2 regions of the Rhizobium sp. NLR22b genome follow, and region 2 is predicted to be linked to the other one. Evidence: predicted binding sites of a transcription regulator. Region 2 holds the regulator's gene; the other holds the start of a gene.
The links. Region 2 encodes PhoB, which activates phosphate uptake and scavenging genes when phosphate is short. Its sites were predicted from a motif close to TGTCATNNANCTGTCAT; they were not measured.
Positions count from the first base shown of each region.

Region 1 (3,980 bases), on a different contig from region 2:
GGGCGCACTGACGCTATACCTCGACTTCCTCAACCTGTTCATGTTCCTGCTGCAGTTCATGGGTAACCGCAGATAACAGGCGCATTGATAGATCGAAAAGGCGGCTTCGGCCGCCTTTTTTGTTGCACCGGTTTCTCAGGGGTGGTTTTAGAGGAGCCTGCTCCTTCCGACGGACCTGCCGCCCGATGTCCTTCCTCCTGCGCGACGCCTCCCAAACCGACATCACCGCCATTACGGAGATCTATCGCGACTCGGTCCTCAATGGCGTTGCAAGCTACGAGATTGCGCCGCCCTCCGAGGCCGAAATGGCCCAGCGGTTTTCCGTGATCGTCAGCCAGCAATATCCCTATATCGCCGCAACCGATGCTGACGGGAAACTCCTGGGCTACGCTTATGCGTCAGCCTTCCGCACCCGCCCTGCCTATCGCTGGATGGTGGAGGATTCGATCTACCTGGCACCCGAAGCCCGCGGCCGCGGCATCGGCAAGGCACTGATCGCCGAGCTGATCGACCGCTGCACCGGGCTTGGCTTTCGTCAGATGGTAGCCGTCATCGGCGGCGCGAGCCCGGCCTCGATCGCGCTTCATCTGAAGGCAGGTTTTGTGGAGGTCGGACTGATGAAGGGTACCGGCTACAAGCACGGCCGCTGGCTGGACACGATGCTCATGCAGCGCAGCCTCGGCGAGGGCATGAGGACCGATCCGGATCCCTCCATTTATCCCGGTACGCTGTTTGCGGGCTGATGAGAATTATTTATCGACAAGCTTCAAGGCCTTGTCGAACACCTTGAGGACCTGATTCAGCTCGTGCCCGCGCTTCAGGATCATGCCGTTGACGTTGATGACAGAATAGGCGCCCTGCTTGGCGGCAAGCTTCGGGTTCTTTTCGATCCGGAAGAGCGGCATCTCGCCGGAGCGCTTGAAGACGGAAAAGACTGCTCTGTCCTTCAGATGGTCGATGGCATAATCGCGCCATTCCCCCTCGCCGACCATGCGGCCGTAGATCCAGAGGATCGCGTCCAGCTCGCGCCGGTGGAAGGTCACCGGAAGCGGGTCCTTGCTTTGCTTGTACTCCCTGAGATCGACGACGACCGAGGAACTATTGTCGACGGAGCGGCTTTCGCCGTGTCGCAAATCCGGCTGATCTGTCATCAGGTCTCCAAGGCCTCCGCTTGTGACAGGAGAGTGACAGTTTGCCCGAGCCGCCGCAAATTGCAAGAGCGCGGCCCCTCACATTCGGCCTACGGCAGCGCCGCACGTCCAGACACCTTTCGCTGGGGACGAAGCAGTGCTTTCTCCCCAGCGCCGCATTTCAGTCAAAACAGCGCCTCATTTGCAGGGGATTTATGCATCCCGGTTTGGCGCCAGCGCGCCAAAGGGCCCGGCGGAGCGTATCGACCTTAACCCCAGCCCCGAATACGCTCGGCCGGGCCGCCCGGCATTTCACCCGTAATCGGTTGAAATATCAGATATTTTTTCCCGCCATTACCACGGTCGCCCCGAGAATCGCTGCCGGATCGCCGTCGGCCGTTGCCGACTGCAGCAGAATCGCGCAGCCCTCGAGCTGCGGCCGCTGCAGGACGCTCGCCGGCAGCGTCAGACTGGTCGCCTTGCCGTCCCACATGCCTACGGTTTCGACATTGGTGACGCTGTGCAGATAGGAGATCTTCTTGCCGCTGTTTTCGCCTTTTTCGACGTCGATCGTCTTTTCCTTGTCGAAATAGACCATCACGACATTGGCCTTTCCCTGCCCTGCGCCGATTTTGATCTCCAGCTCGTCGCCGCGCATTGCCGCGCTGACGGGGATGGTCAGCCCGTTGCCTTCGCTGCTGTAGGTGTCGATCTTGCTGTTGATGCCGGTGAGATCGGCGCCGGCCAAATGGCCACGGCCATTGACGATCGCCTGCGGCGTATAGACGTTGCTGCGACCCATCGTCCTGGCATAGCCGTACTGCCGCTCGGTATTTTCCTTCGAGCTCAGCGTGTCGGCCCAGCCGAGATAATTCCAGTAGTCGATGTGATAGGCGAGCGCGATGACATCGCCCTGGTTCACCAGCTTGCGAAAGGCGGCATCAGCGGGAGGACAGGAGGAGCAGCCCTGCGACGTGAAAAGCTCGACGACGCCTTTGGGCTTGCCGTCTTCGGCCTGCAGCGAGCCTGAAAAAGCGATGCCGACGATCAGCGGAATCAAGAAACGGGGGGACATTCACCTGCACCTCTTTTTCAGCGCCGGCGGCGTTTGGAACTGAAGGCTCTGAGATATGAACGTACGAATAATCCTTCCGGGTCCAAACGAAAAATCACGAACGGGTGAGACCCTAGCTCGGCCGGAACGCAGCTGAAACAAATCATCGTGAGCCCCCGGCAAAGACTCTTGCAGCAAAGAAAAAGCCGCCGGAAACGCTCTCCGGCGGCCATTATCAATCCACTCTCCTAGACCCGGGTGATTTTAGGCCGACCGGCCTAAAATCTGAATCCGGATCTACATCAAAGAAGAAGAGCATGATGTCGTCCGAAAACCGCTCACACTTTTCGGCATCATGCCCTGAAAATCAGGCAGCGAGATCACGCAGGACCGTCTGCAGAATGCCGCCATTGTTGAGGTAGATCACCTCGTCGAGCGTATCGACACGCGACAGCAGCGGAACTTCCTTCACAGTGCCGTCGCCATAGGTAATCTTGGCGATCTTCCTCTCGCGCGGCTTGATCTTGTCCAGCCCCTCGATGGTGACGAGCTCATCACCCTTGAGGCCGAGGCTCTGCCAGGTCGTGCCCTCTTCGAAGACGAAGGGGATGACGCCCATGCCGACCAGGTTCGAGCGATGGATGCGCTCGAAGCTCTGGGCGATGACAGCCTTGACGCCGAGCAGGTTGGTGCCCTTGGCAGCCCAGTCGCGCGAGGAGCCGTTGCCGTATTCGACACCGGCGAAGATGACGAGCGGAACGCCTTCGGCCTTGTACTGCATGGCGGCGTCGTAGATCGAAGTCTCTTCCTTCGACGGGTAGTGGATGGTGTAGCCGCCTTCCTTGCCGTTCGGGCCGAGCATATGGTTGCGGATGCGGATATTGGCAAAGGTGCCGCGCATCATCACCTCATGGTTGCCGCGCCGCGTGCCGTACTGGTTGAAGTCGGCAACCGCGACGTCATGGCCGATGAGGTAGGCGCCGGCCGGCGATGCCGCCTTGATCGAGCCGGCCGGAGAGATGTGGTCGGTGGTGATCTTGTCACCGAACAGGCCGAGGACGCGGGCGCCCTTGATGTCGGCAACGCCGGTGCCCTTCTTGCCCATGCCGACGAAGTAGGGTGGGTTCTGGACATAGGTCGAGTTGTCGTCCCAGGCATAGGTCTGGCCCGGCGGAACCTGAACCGCCTGCCAGTTGATGTCGCCCTTGAAGACATCGGCATATTTGCTTTCGTAGAGTTCGCGGGTGACGTATTTCTGGATGAACTCCTGCACCTCGTGCGAGGTCGGCCAGATATCCTTGAGGTAGACGGGCTTGCCGTTCTGGTCTTCGCCGATCGGCTCCTTGGTCAGGTCCTTCTGCACCGTGCCGGCGAGAGCGTAGGCGACGACAAGCGGTGGCGAAGCAAGATAGTTCGCCTGGACGTCGGGCGAGATGCGGCCTTCGAAGTTGCGGTTGCCGGAGAGCACGCCGGAAACGATCAGACCCTTGTCGTTGATCGTCTTCGAGATCGGCGCCGGCAGCGGGCCGGAATTGCCGATGCAGGTGGTGCAGCCGAAGCCGACGAGATTGAAGCCGAGCTTGTCGAGATCGGCCTGCAGACCTGACTTGGCGAGATATTCACCGACCACCTGCGATCCCGGAGCCAGCGAGGTCTTGACCCACGGCTTGGTCTTCAGTCCCTTGGCAACGGCGTTGCGGGCGAGAAGGCCGGCCGCGATCAGCACCGACGGGTTGGAGGTGTTGGTGCAGGAGGTGATGGCGGCAATCGCGACGTCGCCGTGGCCGAGATCGAAA
Region 1 is NZ_JABDWM010000004.1:74,358-78,337, forward strand. It holds gene HJC00_RS08425 (Bax inhibitor-1/YccA family protein) at 1-76, shown strand, start outside; gene HJC00_RS08430 (GNAT family N-acetyltransferase) at 186-743, shown strand; gene HJC00_RS08435 (DUF2794 domain-containing protein) at 750-1,151, opposite strand; gene HJC00_RS08440 (thioredoxin family protein) at 1,465-2,205, opposite strand; gene acnA (aconitate hydratase AcnA) at 2,552-3,980, opposite strand, start outside.
Region 1: the regulator PhoB is predicted to act here: its motif matches at 1,174-1,190, upstream of HJC00_RS08435 (DUF2794 domain-containing protein).

Region 2 (3,980 bases):
ACCTGAACATCCGCGAAAACACCGTAACCGCCCTGATCGGCCCCTCGGGCTGCGGCAAGTCGACCTTCCTGCGAAGCCTCAACCGCATGAACGACACGATCGAAGGCTGCCGCGTCACCGGCAAGATCACGCTCGACAGCGACGACATCTATGATCCGGATATCGACGTGGTCGAACTTCGCGCCCGCGTCGGCATGGTTTTCCAGAAGCCGAACCCGTTCCCGAAGTCGATCTACGAAAACGTCTCCTACGGCCCGCGCATCCACGGTCTCGCCAAGTCGAAGGCCGATCTCGACCAGATCGTCGAGAGCAGCCTGCAGCGCGCCGGCCTGTGGAACGAGGTCAAGGACCGCGTGCACGAATCCGGCACCGGCCTCTCCGGCGGTCAGCAGCAGCGCCTGTGCATTGCCCGCGCCGTCGCCGTCAGCCCGGAGGTCATCCTGATGGACGAACCCTGCTCGGCCCTTGATCCGATTGCCACCGCCAAGGTCGAGGAGCTGATCCACGAGTTGCGCGAGAACTACACGATCGTCATCGTCACCCACTCCATGCAGCAGGCCGCGCGTGTTTCGCAGCGCACCGCCATGTTCCACCTCGGCAACCTCGTCGAGGAGAACGACACCGACAAGATGTTCACCAACCCCGACGATCCACGCACCCAGGATTACATCATGGGTCGCTTCGGCTGATCCCGGCGACACGAAGCTTTCCGTTATTCGAGGACAAAGCCCCATGGCATCGACACATATTTATTCCGCCTATGATGATGATCTGAAGTTCCTCTCCAGGCGGATTTCCGAAATGGGCGGCCTGGCCGAACAGATGGTCGCGGAATCCGTCCGGGCGCTGGTCAACGGCGATACGGCGCTGGCGCAAAAGGTCATTTCCGACGATGTGATCCTCGATCACACCGAACGCGAGATTGGCGACAAGGCGATCGTCACCATCGCCCGCCGTCAGCCGATGGCCTCGGACCTGCGCGAGATCATGGGTTCGATCCGCATCGCCGCCGATCTCGAACGCGTCGGCGACCTCGGCAAGAACACCGCCAAGCGCGTCATCGCCGTGCAGAGCACAGGCGTGCCGCGCAAGCTCGCCCGCGGCCTCGAGCACCTCTCTGAGCTGGCGCTCGTCCAGCTCAAGGAAGTGCTCGACGTCTATACGACACGCGCCGCCGACAAGGCGACCGCCATCCGCGAACGCGACAACGAGATCGACGCGATGTACACCTCGCTGTTCCGCGAGCTCTTGACCTACATGATGGAAGATCCGCGCAACATCACGAGCTGCACGCATCTGCTCTTTTGCGCCAAGAACATCGAGCGCATCGGCGACCATGCCACCAACATCGCCGAGACGATTTACTACATGGCGACGGGCGCCCAGCCGGAAGGCGATCGTCCGAAGGATGACAGTGCCAACACTGTCGGCGCCGCGACGGAATAATTGTTCCGAACGAGCCGCCCGGGCCAGCCGCCCGGACCAGTCACTTGCGTGCGCGCCCGTTCGGGGCGCGCAAAGAGGTCGCAGCCAATTTCTGAATTTGCGCAGGACGCCTGCTTAAATCGTCCCGGTTTAAGGCTTGTGCGCGAGGAGACGGACACGCATGATCCCGAGAGTCGCAGTTGTTGAAGACGAGGAAGCGCTGAGCGTGCTTCTTCGCTATAATCTTGAGGCGGAAGGCTTTGAGGTCGATACCATCCTGCGCGGCGACGAGGCCGAGATCAGGCTTCAGGAGCGCACGCCCGACCTTCTCATCCTCGACTGGATGCTGCCCGGCGTCTCCGGCATCGAACTCTGCCGGCGCCTGCGCATGCGGCCGGAAACCGAGCGGCTGCCGATCATCATGCTGACGGCGCGCGGCGAGGAGAGCGAGCGTGTGCGCGGACTGTCCACCGGCGCCGACGATTACGTCGTCAAGCCCTTCTCGACCCCCGAGCTCGTCGCCCGCGTCAAGGCGATGCTGCGTCGGGCCCGTCCCGAGGTGCTGTCCTCGGTGCTGAAATGCGGCGATATCGAGCTCGACCGCGAAACCCATCGTGTCCACCGCAAGAGCCGCGAAGTCCGCCTCGGCCCGACCGAATTCCGGCTGCTGGAATTCCTGATGTCGTCGCCGGGCCGGGTCTTTTCCCGTTCGCAGCTGCTGGACGGCGTCTGGGGCCACGACATCTATGTCGACGAACGCACCGTCGACGTCCATGTCGGCCGCCTGCGCAAGGCGCTGAATTTCTCCAACATGCAGGACGTCATCCGCACCGTCCGCGGCGCCGGTTATTCGATGGAGGCCTGAAGGCTGAGGGAGTGTGGGGTTGGCGTTCCCGCCAAACGCACGGCAGTACGGCTTGTGAGGCCCGCCTTGTCGTCCATCGTCGCCGCTGCGGAGCCAGCGTCGTTGCGCCGGCGAGGCTTATGCGTCTCGGCACCACCTTTCCATCGCGCCTGCAAAGCCGACTTGTCCCGGCGCCACCTCTCCTCCGTCAAGCCCTGGCATGACGGAGTGTGGGGGTTGCTAAACGCAAAGGTCACTTCCCACTCGAATAAGAAACGGCGGCCCGTTTTTTATGTCTGGCTATACCGGTCCGCTCAGCTGACCCGCGCCGCCGCCCGGCGGCGTTCGTTGATCGGCTGATAGGCAAGCTTCTGATGATAGCTGCAATAGGGCGAATTGTCCGGGGATTCGCAGCCGCAGAAATGGAAATCTTCCTTGAGCGGATCGCCGACCGGCCACTTGCAGGTGCGTTCGGTGAGCTCCGTCAGGCCGAGGCGGCGGGAAATCGGCACCACCACGTTGCCCTTCGGCACATATTCCATTTCCTCGACTGTATCGATCTCGATCTCTTCCTTCAGCAGGGTTGCGCCCTGCTGGCGGGTCACGGTGCGGGTGGCGATCCGGGAGGCGTAGTTCGGCGCGCGCGGCGCGGATGTCTGGCGCTTCGGCGTGCGCGCCGCGGTGGCCGTGCCGCCGGCCTTGGCGCGGCCGGGAAGGCTGAGCCTGTGCACCTTGCCGATAACGGCGTTTCGGCTGACCCCGCCAAGCTGCGCAGCAATCTGGCTGGCGCTCAGTCCTTCGGCCCAAAGCTTCTTGAGTTTCTCGACCCGCTCGTCTGTCCAGTTCATGCCCTGTCTCCACCTTTTGCGTTGGTGATGGCAGAATCCCTCACCGTTGTCCCGGAAGCCTCCGAAACAAGAAACGCTTGATCAATTTTGGTGACTAGTTCCGCCGCATGCAGTCTAGTAATTGAACTTTAACCTAGTGTGAGGCTGACTCCGTGACAAGAGTCGCGGGAATCCGGATGAATCGAATTTCAAGTTTTTCCCCAACTTGCTGCCTCTGCGTGTCATTTCTGCAATAATGCCTGTTGAAGGCCGAAAGTGCCCCTGTACAAGCTTGCGGCATACGCTAAGGCCGCAGTTTTGTTGACATTGCAGCGCGAAAAGGAAATAGTACCGCTCGCCGCCGAAAGGCGGCATTTTTGATTTTTCGGACCTGGTTTTGTTAGCCGGAATCCGCGCCTGACAACATTGAACGGGAGACCCGCGATGGCTGAAGCCGCGCCGCTTTACGACACCTATTCTCGTGCCCCGCTGCGGTTCGAGCGAGGCGAGGGCGTATGGCTGATCGCCGAGAGCGGCGAGCGTTATCTCGATTTCGGCGCCGGGGTCGCCGTCACCTCCGTCGGCCACGGCAACCCGCATGTGGTCGCGGCGCTGAAGGAGCAGGCCGACAAGGTCTGGCACCTCTCCAATATCTATGAAATTCCCGGCCAGGAGCGCCTGGCCAAACGCCTGACCGACGCCACCTTCGCCGACAAGGTGTTCTTCACCAATTCGGGCGCCGAGGCGCTCGAATGCGCCATCAAGACGGCGCGCCGCTATCAGTTTTCCAAGGGCCATCCCGAGAGGTTCCATATCATCACCTTCGAAGGCGCTTTCCACGGCCGCACGCTGGCGACGATCGCCGCCGGCGGCCAGGAGAAATA
Region 2 is NZ_JABDWM010000001.1:505,522-509,501, reverse strand. It holds gene pstB (phosphate ABC transporter ATP-binding protein PstB) at 1-689, shown strand, start outside; gene phoU (phosphate signaling complex protein PhoU) at 733-1,446, shown strand; gene phoB (phosphate regulon transcriptional regulator PhoB) at 1,607-2,290, shown strand; gene HJC00_RS02390 (GcrA family cell cycle regulator) at 2,584-3,117, opposite strand; gene HJC00_RS02385 (aspartate aminotransferase family protein) at 3,541-3,980, shown strand, end outside.